Regions from separate parts of the Pseudoalteromonas sp. MB41 genome, predicted to be linked through region 2. Evidence: predicted binding sites of a transcription regulator. Region 2 holds the regulator's gene; the other holds the start of a gene.

Region 1 (5,808 bases), on a different contig from region 2:
AGGACTATGTTCACCGTATAGGGCGGACAGGACGAGCAGGTGAAACAGGGTTGGCCATGTCATTGGTGAGTATTGATGAGCAATGGTTACTGGATGAAATTGATGTTTTATTAGATACACGCTTAACACCACAATGGCTGCCAGGGTACGAGCCTGATTTAACAAAAGAGCCAAAACAAGTCCGAAAAAACACGAATAAGGCACGACGCTCTCGTGACAAAAAACGTATATTAGGGCAAAAAAATCCTAGGCGCCGATAGATTAAGCTGTATCAGTGCTAATTTAAGGGAGCCTAAATTAGCACTAATCAACACGCTAATAGCATAAAGTCGTGTGTACATTAGCTTGGTGAACAAAAGCGTTTAATGAACTGTTATGCTTACCCGCATTTTCTTTGCTAGCGACCACGTTTTCTTGTTTTAAAATCGCTGTTAATTAAACGTATTGGTATAAACGCGCACATTATTTAAGCGATTTGTTTTTCGGCTAAGTTTAATTCCATGGTTGCTTTAAGTAAGCGGTAAAGATTAATTGACGCATCAATTTCTTCTTTACGGTTTGTTAAGCTCTCAATATTCAAACCAAGTGGCACCGCTAAATGTGCGCAGCTTTGTAATATGAGGTCAAGATTTTCACGGCAAATGCGTACTGACTCACTCAATGGATTTGCAGAATCAAGCATGCGCCATTTTGTTGCCTCCGGTACAGAGATACCCAGCCACTCCATAAAATCTAACGTTTTCTCACCACCACAGGGTGTAAACGTTAAAATTATACGCTTAGGTGCGATGCCTAACGCTTTGCAGCTACGTGCATAGCTAGTGATTAAATCAATGGTAGCTTGTGCGTTGTACACAGCTTGTGAAATAAAAAACTTACAACCTTGCTCTGTTTTTTCTAATAGACGGTCATGCTCGTTACGTTTGCTTGCATGGCGTTCAGCAATAGTTACACCGCCAAGAAACATATCATTGTCTTGCTTAGCAAGGGTGTTATAAGCATCCGGTAAACTTAGTTTGATATCACCATGCGAAGATGGGCTGCCTACCAAGACTAGATTTTTTAAATCAAACTCATTACGTGTTTCGTGTAGCCAATCGGTAAATTCAGCTTCACTGCGCTGGGCAACACTTTTGTAGGTAATAACATCTAAATGAGAAAGGCTACGCAACAAATGGCTGTACTCACGTGGGTCTACGGTTTCTTTAAATGGAAACGGACGCGGCTTTTCTGTACGGCTGCTTTCATCTTGAATGTCGTAGATAATGACACCATCGTATTCAATTTCATGAAGGCGACCCAATAATTTTTGTGCAATGGTTTCAAGCATGGCTTTATCAGTGCCTGATTTAGGCGGTGTGGTACCAATCAGGTATACACCCTGATTGGTGTCTTCAATTTTCTCTTGTAGTGATAAAGCCATAATCCTCATTCCAGCTCGTGCCTGCGTCTATGGGAAATAATATAGCAGCCATTTAGACGTCTAGATAGATTTTTCTGTTGAAAGTTTTTCAATGAGCATGAATTTAATTCAAGTTGGTGGTGGGGTGTTATCTTAAATTGACACACCTGTTTACATTAATTGTGCCCTTGACCCTCATATTTTCCAGTACTTTCATGCATAATCAAACACAACTGATTATGAGAAAAATAACTAACAAGTAAAATTAAAGGATCATTATGAAATTTAGATTATTAGCGACCAGTGTTGCTGTAACGCTTGCTCTTAGCGGGTGTGCGACGAATTCACAATCAAATATGGTTAAAGAAGTCGAAATAGAACAGGTTGTCAGCCAAGAAGATAACCGTGTATTTAGCCAAGATTACGTTTTAGAAGAACTAGAAAATGGTCTTCGTGTCATGGTGGTAAAAACGGATTACCCCGATGTTGTTTCATTACAAATTCCCGTGTCGGTAGGTTCTCGTAACGAAGTAGAAGAAGGCAAAACGGGCTTTGCTCACTTTTTTGAGCACATGATGTTTAAAGGCTCAGAAAAATTCCCACAAGACGTGTATTCAGATATTTTAAAAAACTCGGGTGTTGATAACCGCGCGTATACTACTAATGATTACACCAACTATCATTTAAACTTCTCAAAAGAGCACCTTGATAAAGTGCTTGAAATTGAAGCTGATATCTTTCAAAACCTCACGTACAGCGAAGAACAGTTCCGTACAGAAGCCTTAACAGTGAAAGGTGAGTACTTAAAAAATAATGCCAGTCCAATTCGTAAATTGCTTTCAGCAGTGCGTAACGAAGCATTTGAGAAACATACTTATAAACACACCACGATGGGCTTTTTTGAAGACATTGAAGCCATGCCAGATCAAATGGCTTACGGGAAAGAGTTTTTCGCAAAATTTTATAAACCAGAATATGTATCGTTGGTCATTGTTGGTGATGTCGACCCTCAAGAAACCATGGCAATGGTGAAAAAACATTGGGGTAACTGGAAAAAAGGTGATTACCAAGCAGATATTCCAGTAGAGCCAAAGCAACAAGCGCCAAAATATATACATGAGCAAAATGACGGTTTACCAGGCCATTGGTTGCTTGTATCGTATAAAGGCACTGCGTGGGATCCAACGCAAAAAGATCGCGCCGCACTTGATTTAATCTCACAGCTTTATTTCTCAAATAACTCAGCGCTTTATCAAGAATTGGTGGTTGATAAGCAAATCGCAAGTCAAATGTTCACTTATAATCCTGATACAAAAGATCCGGGGTTATTGCATGTCTTTGTAAAAGTAGAAAACGAAGCCGATCTTGCAAAAGCACGTGATGCCATTAACCGCACATATGTACAAGCACGCACTGAGCTTGTTGATGCCCAAAAACTGGCAGACTTAAAATCAAATTTAAAATACAGCTTTATCAATGGGCTTGATTCATCGCAATCAATCGCCTCGACACTTGCAAGCTACATGCATTTTGAGCGTGATCCAGAGGTAATCAATCAGCTCTATGCGACTGCCGATAGCATCACCCCAGAAGACATTAAAGCGATAGCGAATAAATACTTTGTTGATTCAAGCCGAACTACAGTGACGATGTCGGCTTTAGATAACGTGGCAGGATTTGAGCAAGAAGTTGACCTAAACGCAGCCGTTGCAAGTACAGAGCAAGCGCCAACAGAGCGTCATTTTAAAGTGCTCGATAAAACCAACAGTTCACCATTGGTTGATGTTAACTGGTTATTTAATACCGGTGCCGCGGCCGATCCAGCAGGTAAAAAAGGCGTCGCCGCATTAACGGCAGCCATGCTTGCGAAAGGTGGCTCAGAAACGATGAGCTATAAAGACATTCAAAAAGCGTTATACCCACTCGCGGGTAGCTTTGGGTATCAAATCGATAAAGAGATGATTTCGTTGCGCGGTCGTGTACACAAAGACAATGCGACACAGTGGTATGCGCTTGTGAGTGAACAATTACTCAACCCAGGTTTTAGAGAAGATGACTTCAAACGCCTGAAAAAAGAGCTTATCGATAGCATTAAAGCGGGGCTTAAAGCATCAAACGATGAAGAGCTCGGTAAAGAAGTGCTTTATCATCAACTGTATAAAGGCCACCCATACGAAAGCTATAACTATGGTGACTTATCTGATCTGGAAGCATTGACGCTTGATGATGTAAAAGCGTTTTACGACAAGCAATTCACACAATCAAAACTAACCGTAGGTTTAATTGGTGCGATTCCAAGCGATGTAAAATCGGCGATGCTAAAAGATTTAACATCGCTGCCAGAAGGCAAAGAAAGCCGTTTAGTCATTCCCGATGCGCCAGCACTGAGTGGTCACCATGCCACCATTGTTGAAAAGTCGGCGCAATCAACAGCCGTGTCGTTTGGTTTCCCAATAGAGACGATTCGTAGTAGTGAAGATTGGACTGCATTATGGCTAGTGCGTTCATACTTTGGCGAGCACAGAAGTTCGAATAGCTTCTTGTATCAGCGTATTCGTCAAACCCGTGGTATGAACTATGGTGACTATGCGTACATTGAATACTTCCCACGTGGTATGTTCCAAACTAAGCCTGATGCGAACTTAGGCCGCTCTGAGCAAATTTTCCAAGTATGGCTGCGTCCATTGCGCTCTAATAACGATGCGCACTTTGCAACCCGTACCGCGTTATTCGAGTTAGATAAGCTTATTAAAAACGGCATCAGCAAAGAAGATTTTGAAGCAACGCGCAACTTCTTAATTAACTTTGTGCCACAAATGGTTGCAAGCCAAGACCGCCAACTAGGCTACGCGCTAGATAGTGAGTTTTATAATACAGAGAGCTTTGTTGACTATGTACGTGGCAAGCTTGAAAAGCTAACACTTGAGGATGTGAACCGTGTTATTCGCGAGAATCTGCAAACCGACAATATTCACTATGTGTTTATTACAGGTGACGGTAAAGACATGCAAAAGCGCTTAGCGTCAGAGCAAACATCGCCTATGGTTTATAACGCAGAAAAACCAGCAGAACTTGTCGCGGAAGACAACGTGATTGCTGATTATAAGCTCGCTATTCCAGCGAAAAATATATCAGTCGTTGATGTAGAAAAGGTGTTTCAATAACACACAATAGAGTGCTCCTTTAGGGGCACTCTTCTTTATTTGTTTGCGGGTAGTGATCAGCAACAACAAGTTTGTTGCGGCCAGTATCCTTCGCTTGATAAAGTGCATTATCGGCCATTTCGATCAATTGCATGGCATTATCAGCGACGTTTGGCACAAGTGTTGCCAAACCAATACTGACTGTTAAAGGGTGGCCAGCCAGTTCGGGGAGCTTTAATGCTGTAAGCTCGGCCATAAAACGCGTTAATAGCATTTGAGCCTGTAAACAGTGAGTATTTCCCAACACTAATATAAATTCTTCGCCACCGTATCTTGCACATAAATCGCCAGGTCTACGCGCGTAGTCGGGCAGTATTTTTGCGACTTCTTTTAGGCAAGTGTCACCAACGACATGGCCAAAGTTATCATTGAGAAGTTTGAAGTTATCTAAATCAATCATCGCCAGCGATATGGGAAGTTTGAGTCGCATGCAGCGGCTCCACTCTTGCTCATAAAAGTCATCAAAATGACGTCGATTAGCAATTTGTGTCAGACCATCAATATGCGCTAACTCTTGAACTTGTTGTTCTGCAAGTTTTCGTTCAGTGATGTTTAAATGACTAATCACCACGAAACGCTGCGCATTATACTCCAGTGGCACAGCACGCATCATAAACCAGCGTTTTTCGATGTCGCTATGACAAGGGTACTCTAAGTAAAATTCAGGTTCTTGATTATTGATGACTTTATTGAGACCTGCTAAGGCTTTTATTCCAAAATCATCGCCTTGTATTGCGGCTGACTTGCAGATAGCTAAGTAATTTTGTTTCTGCCATTGAATATCACAGTCACAGTTATTCTCATCGCCAAACGTTTGCCAACTGCGATTAACAAATATGATATCGCCCAGCTCATTGATAACAACGATATGCTCTGAGATGGTATCAAGTATTAATTTCAAAAATTCTTTTGATTCAACCACATTGGTTCCTGACCATGACTACTCAATTAAGATTAGCAATAAATGCTGAGTTTTCACTGTTGTTGATGTAAAAAATAATCCGAAGCACTTAATTTATTGCGCAGTTCATTTTACTGCATTGTGAAGGTGTTACAACAGGGAATAAGTCGATACTTCAAACAACAGTAAAACAGGTTACTCATATTTTTAAGTAACCTGTTTTACGTAATAGAGAGGCTGTTGAGTCGGTTTTAAGGTTTTGCTATTTAGTTTTCTGCCGGAATCACAGCAAGGCTCAACTC
Region 2 (5,808 bases):
AAGCGCTCGTTGTCGGTTAATGCTGAATGCCAAAGCATAATAGGGGTATCGGGAAAGCGACGGCGAAAACGATTAACGGTTTGTGGTGTTAGGCCAATTTCGGGCACTAACACCAGTGCTTGCTGGCCTTTTTTTAGAACCTCTTCAAGGCATTGTAAATACACTTCTGTTTTACCACTGCCGGTAACGCCTTCAAGTAAAAAACAGGTGAACCCACTGGCTTGATTAATCGTTGTGCATGCAACGGCTTGTTCTTTGTTTAGAGTTGGTTTACTGCCAATTGTTGGGGCGCGTTGCTGCCATTGGTTATCATGTTCGATAAACTGTTTAATGAGTTCTTTTTCGAGCAAGCTATCAATGGTTTTTTTATTAAAGCCGAGTGCTTTTAATTCGGTTAAGGATGACTTGCCTGACTGCGCTAGCTGCTTCAGCAAATTAAGCTGTGTTTTTGCTTTGAGTGAAGGTAATTTTGCACCTTTGTCGGTCAGTTCAACCATATTTATACTGGTTTTGTCTGGGCATTCACCTTGGCGCAGTGCCGCTGGAAGCGCTGTATGAATTGTTTCACCAAGTGGGTAGCAGTAATAGCGAGCAGTAAATTTTAGCAGTGCTAAGTGTTGCTCAGATAAAATAGGGGCATCGTCTATAACATCAATAATGGCTTTAATTTTATCTTCGGGTACATCGGTACTGGTTTTGACTGCCAGTACGACAGCTATCTTTTTTTGAGAGCCAAAAGGCACACGCACACGCATGCCTACTCGCAGCTCAGGGCTATGTAGCAGCTGCTCAACTTTATAATCGAAGGTACGCTGTAAAGGGACTTTTATGGCAACTTCTACAAAGTGCATAACAACTCAACTGAATTAAGAATAGAAAAAATAGCGTGTGCTGCTAATGTACTAAAATTAGTGCTAAAAACCTACCAACAAATACTGAACGTTTGATGACTTGTTTATTTTTTTAGCTAAAGATGAATTTAAAGCTTGTCGAGAGGCTGCTTGAGCTATAAAATACGCGACCTATTAATTGTATTAACGACGTATGGTGCCAGACTTCGGGTTTGGAGAGCGATGCGGCCTTAACTAGAGGTTCCTATGAAAGAAGGTATTCACCCTAAGTACGAAGCTATCACTGCAACTTGTTCATGTGGTAACAAATTCGAAACTAGCTCTACTTTATGTAAAGACATCCACTTAGACGTATGTTCTGAGTGTCACCCGTTTTACACTGGTAAGCAAAAGATTTTAGACACTGGCGGCCGTGTTGATCGTTTCAACAAGCGCTTCGGTGCACTTAGCAGCAAGAAGTAATATCTGCTGTTTAGTTGAAAGAAGCACCCTTTGGGTGCTTTTTTTATGCCTGAAATTCAGAACCATTCTTTTTTATATCCCATGCCTACACGCTTTATGTGCATAACTATTTCTGCTTGTTATGCCCAATATATCGCTAATAATGCAGACAAATAGTGATCCCTTCGCTATATTTTGAATGATATAAATGATTCCAAAAGTTGTAAAAAGTAACAATTTATATGAACTTCACCTATAAATGCTGTTAAGTTCGTTAAAGTTGCTCATTTTGCTAAGTTTCGGTTATTTGCTGTGTTCGTGCCTATAAAATACAAAAACAGGTGCTTAAATGGCCACAAATAGATGAATTTTTATCTGTTGTGAATTAAAACTATGTGCAGAAATTGTTGGGAAATCCTTTAAAATTAAGCGATATAGCATATAACAGGATAGACCTGATAATACTTGGAATTTTTATATATTACAGGTATCGTACAGATGCAAGCCCTCTCACTTTTTAACTTATTGCAGGATACTATCGCGTTATGTCAGATTTTCGTGAACAAGCATTACATTACCACGCTCACCCCGTTCCAGGTAAAATTAGTGTAGAACTAACTAAACCAGCAGAAACGGTTAATGATCTCGCTCTAGCATATAGTCCAGGTGTCGCAGAGCCCGTCCGTGAGATAGCAGCCGATCCAGCAAATGCCTATAAATACACCGGCAAAGGTAATATGGTTGCGGTTATTTCAAACGGTACCGCAATTTTAGGCTTAGGCAATTTAGGTCCGCTTGCATCAAAACCTGTGATGGAAGGTAAAGCACTTTTATTTAAACGCTTTGCAGGTTTAGACTCGATAGATATCGAAGTAAAACACCGCACGACAGAAGACTTCATTAATACTGTTGCAAATATTGCCGATACGTTTGGTGGTATCAACCTAGAAGATATTAAAGCGCCAGAGTGTTTCGAAATTGAAAAAGCGCTTATTGAGCGTTGTAGCATCCCTGTTTTCCACGATGACCAACATGGTACTGCAATCGTAACAGCAGCAGGCATGCTAAATGCGCTTGAAGTACAGGGTAAAGATATCGAAGACGCGATTATCGTGTGTTTAGGTGCCGGTGCAGCAGCGGTTGCATGTATGGAACTACTTATTAAATGTGGTGCATTGCGTGAGCACATTTATATGCTTGACCGCAAAGGCGTGATCCATACACGTCGTGATGACTTAAACGAGTATAAATTGCTATTTGCGAACAATACCGATAAGCGCACTTTGCAAGATGTGATAGCCGATGCTGATGTATTTGTTGGTGTATCTGGCCCTAACTTATTAACCGCTGAAGATTTAAAACTGATGGCAGATAAGCCTGTGGTTTTTGCATGTTCAAACCCTGATCCAGAAATCGCGCCAGCTGTTGCACACGGTGCACGTAATGATTTAATTATGGCAACAGGGCGTTCTGATTACCCTAATCAGGTTAATAATGTATTGTGTTTCCCATTCATTTTCCGCGGTGCGCTTGATGTGCGTGCGACATCAATCAATGATGAAATGAAAATCGCAGCGGTGCATGCTATTCGTAGTATTGCGAAAGAGCCTGTGCCTAACGAAGTGCTTAAGGCGTCGGGTGTTGATTCACTTGAGTTTGGTGCTGAGTACATTATTCCAAAACCAATGGACCCACGCTTATTACCACGTATTGCACGTGCTGTTGCAGAAGCAGCTGTTGAGTCTGGTGTGGCGCAAATTGACATGCCAGAAAACTACATGCGTTAAATAATTAGGTACCTATTCGTTTGATTAAGCGGGTAGGTATAACTAACTGCAAATAAAAAACTCAGCCAAGGCTGAGTTTTTTTATGTCTGAGAAATCGGCTACGATCCGATGGCCGAAATATTTACTCTGAATCAAGTACGGGGATATCTAACCCCATTTCTTGCATAATTCTTTTTACTTCTTCAGGTACTTTTTCAGGGTTATCTTTACGAAGGTCGTCATCATTCGGTAATGGTTGACCTGTAAAAGCGTGTAAAAAGGCTTCGCACAGTAGCTCACTGTTAGTAGCATGACGAAGATTATTAATCTGACGACGCGTGCGCTCATCAGTTAATACTTTTAATACGTTCAGCGGAATTGATACGGTAATTTTTTTTACTTGCTCTGATTTTTTACCGTGTTCTGCATATGGGTGAATGTATTCACCGTTCCATTTAGCCATAAGTTGTTTCGTTGCCTCGGTTGTCAGTTGTTTACGCCTTATCCACAGCGCAAGATGCGGAAATTCTATCGCTTTAAAAAAGATAGTCAAATACTAGTTATTTAGCCATCTAGTCGTGTAAATGTATAAACTTCTATGTAATGGCGATAAATGCTTTGACTTCTCATATTTGATCATCTAACCTTTTAGACGTCTAAACATCCAATTCTAAGTAGGTGATGAAATGAGTGAAAAAAATAAAGCGACGATTGCTGTTCGTCATGGCATTGAAGCCGATAAACACCACGGTGCAGTCGTTCCACCAATTTACTTATCAACCACCTATTCGTTCGCTGATTTTGATACTAAGCGCCAATATGACTATGGCCGCAGTGGTAACCCTAACCGTGATATTTTAGCCGAAACACTCGCTGAACTAGAGGGCGGAGCTAAAGGCATTATTACTGCGACAGGCATGGCGGCTGTTCACTTAACGACACAGCTTTTGAATAGCGACGATACCTTGGTTATTCCACATGACTGTTACGGCGGTAGCTATCGTTTATTTACCTCATTAGAGAAGCGCGGTTTACTGAAACTAAAAGTGCTTGATTTAACAAAAGCTGAAAATCACCAAGAAATCTTAGCGATAAAACCTAAACTGATCTGGATTGAAACACCCAGTAACCCCATTTTACGCCTAACAGATATTAAAGCGATTACCGCCATTGCTAAACAATCCGGTGCACTTGTTGCGGCTGATAACACGTTTTTATCGCCGGCCTTGCAAAACCCGATTGAGTTTGGTGTTGATATAGTCGTGCATTCAACGACTAAATACATTAACGGTCACTCTGATGTGGTTGGCGGTGCTGTTATTGCAGCAACGCAAGAGTTGGGTGATGAACTGGCTTGGTGGGCAAATAATATTGGTATTACGGGTGCACCGTTTGATAGTTATCTTACTCTGCGTGGTTTACGCACTTTAAATGTGCGTTTAAAACAGCACCAAGAGAATGCGTTTGCAATTGCAGAATATTTAGAAGATTCACCGTTTGTGAGCCAAGTATATTATCCCGGTCTCGCTTCTCATCCTCAGCATGCGCTCGCTAAAGCACAGCAACGCGGTTTTGGTGGCATGGTGAGTTTTGATATTAAAGGCGACATTAATGACGCTGCGGCTTTTCTAACAGGCCTTAAAGAGTTTAGCTTAGCCGAATCATTGGGGGGCGTTGAGAGTTTAATTTGCCACCCTGCGACCATGACTCATGCTGGAATGGAGGCAAAAGCACGCTTAGAAGCAGGGGTGGGTGATACGTTAATTCGTATCTCTGTTGGCATTGAGGATGTAAAAGATTTAATTGCCGATTTAGACCGTGTTTTCAATTTAGTTAAACCAGGTCAGGGGCAGCAAGCCACTCAGAGCAACGCGACGCAAACGCACACGCAAGCCAATACGCAACAAAGCAGCACTTTTAAGTTAACGCCAGCACATACGGCATTGTGGTAGAAAAATGGTAAATATTGTTCATAAATTTGGTGGCTCAAGCTTAAGCTCTGCGGAGCGTTATCATGCTGTGGCAAATATTGTTTTAGCAAATACGCAGCAAGGTGATTGTGTGGTGGTGTCTGCATCGGGCAAAACAACCGACACCTTGGTAAAACTTTGGCAAAGTTATCAACAGCAAGATAGCCAAGCGGTTAGTGATATTTTATTGCTGATTGATAATAATCAGCGCGCCTTAATAGAGCAGCTGTTAGTAGCAAAAAACAAGCAGCAGGCATTGGCACAATTAAAAGATGAGCTGGCGCTATTAAATACACTTATTGCAAAACAGCAACTACAAGAAGCCGTGTTGCTAGCACATGGAGAAGTATGGTCTGCGCGTTTATTAGCGGGCTATCTAAATCAGCTGGGTGTGGCAGCACAGGATGTGGATGCACGGCAGTTATTTACATTAAATGATGGCCAACTATTGCATCAAAAGAATCAACAGCAATGCACCGATGCGATCAGTAAAGCAAAGATCAATGTGGTGACAGGCTTTATCGCTGCAGATTGTCAGGGTAAGACGGTAACACTGGGTCGTAATGGCAGTGACTACAGTGCGACCTTGTTAGCAAGCTATACCTTTGCCAAGCAAGTGTCTATTTGGACTGATACCCAAGGTGTATTCAGTACAGACCCTCGTAAGGTGAAAAACGCCGTTAAATACGCAAAAGTGTGCCGAGAGCAAGCTAATTTATTGGCTCGCTTAGGTAACCCTGTTTTACATGCAAAAACCTTATCACCGCTTAAAGACAGCG

The links. The regulator MetJ, encoded in region 2, represses methionine synthesis genes. The targets are predictions, from matches to a motif close to TAGACGTCTAGACGTCTA.
Positions count from the first base shown of each region.
Region 1: the regulator MetJ is predicted to act here: its motif matches at 1,469-1,486, upstream of LPA49_RS17815 (methylenetetrahydrofolate reductase).

Region 1 is NZ_JAJJZF010000023.1:57,738-63,545, reverse strand. It holds gene LPA49_RS17820 (DEAD/DEAH box helicase) at 1-260, shown strand, start outside; gene LPA49_RS17815 (methylenetetrahydrofolate reductase) at 467-1,423, opposite strand; gene LPA49_RS17810 (pitrilysin family protein) at 1,681-4,566, shown strand; gene LPA49_RS17805 (sensor domain-containing diguanylate cyclase) at 4,586-5,527, opposite strand.
Region 2 is NZ_JAJJZF010000007.1:22,006-27,813, forward strand. It holds gene priA (primosomal protein N') at 1-851, opposite strand, end outside; gene rpmE (50S ribosomal protein L31) at 1,098-1,313, shown strand; gene LPA49_RS09215 (malic enzyme-like NAD(P)-binding protein) at 1,838-3,079, shown strand; gene metJ (met regulon transcriptional regulator MetJ) at 3,202-3,522, opposite strand; gene metB (cystathionine gamma-synthase) at 3,746-5,011, shown strand; gene metL (bifunctional aspartate kinase/homoserine dehydrogenase II) at 5,016-5,808, shown strand, end outside.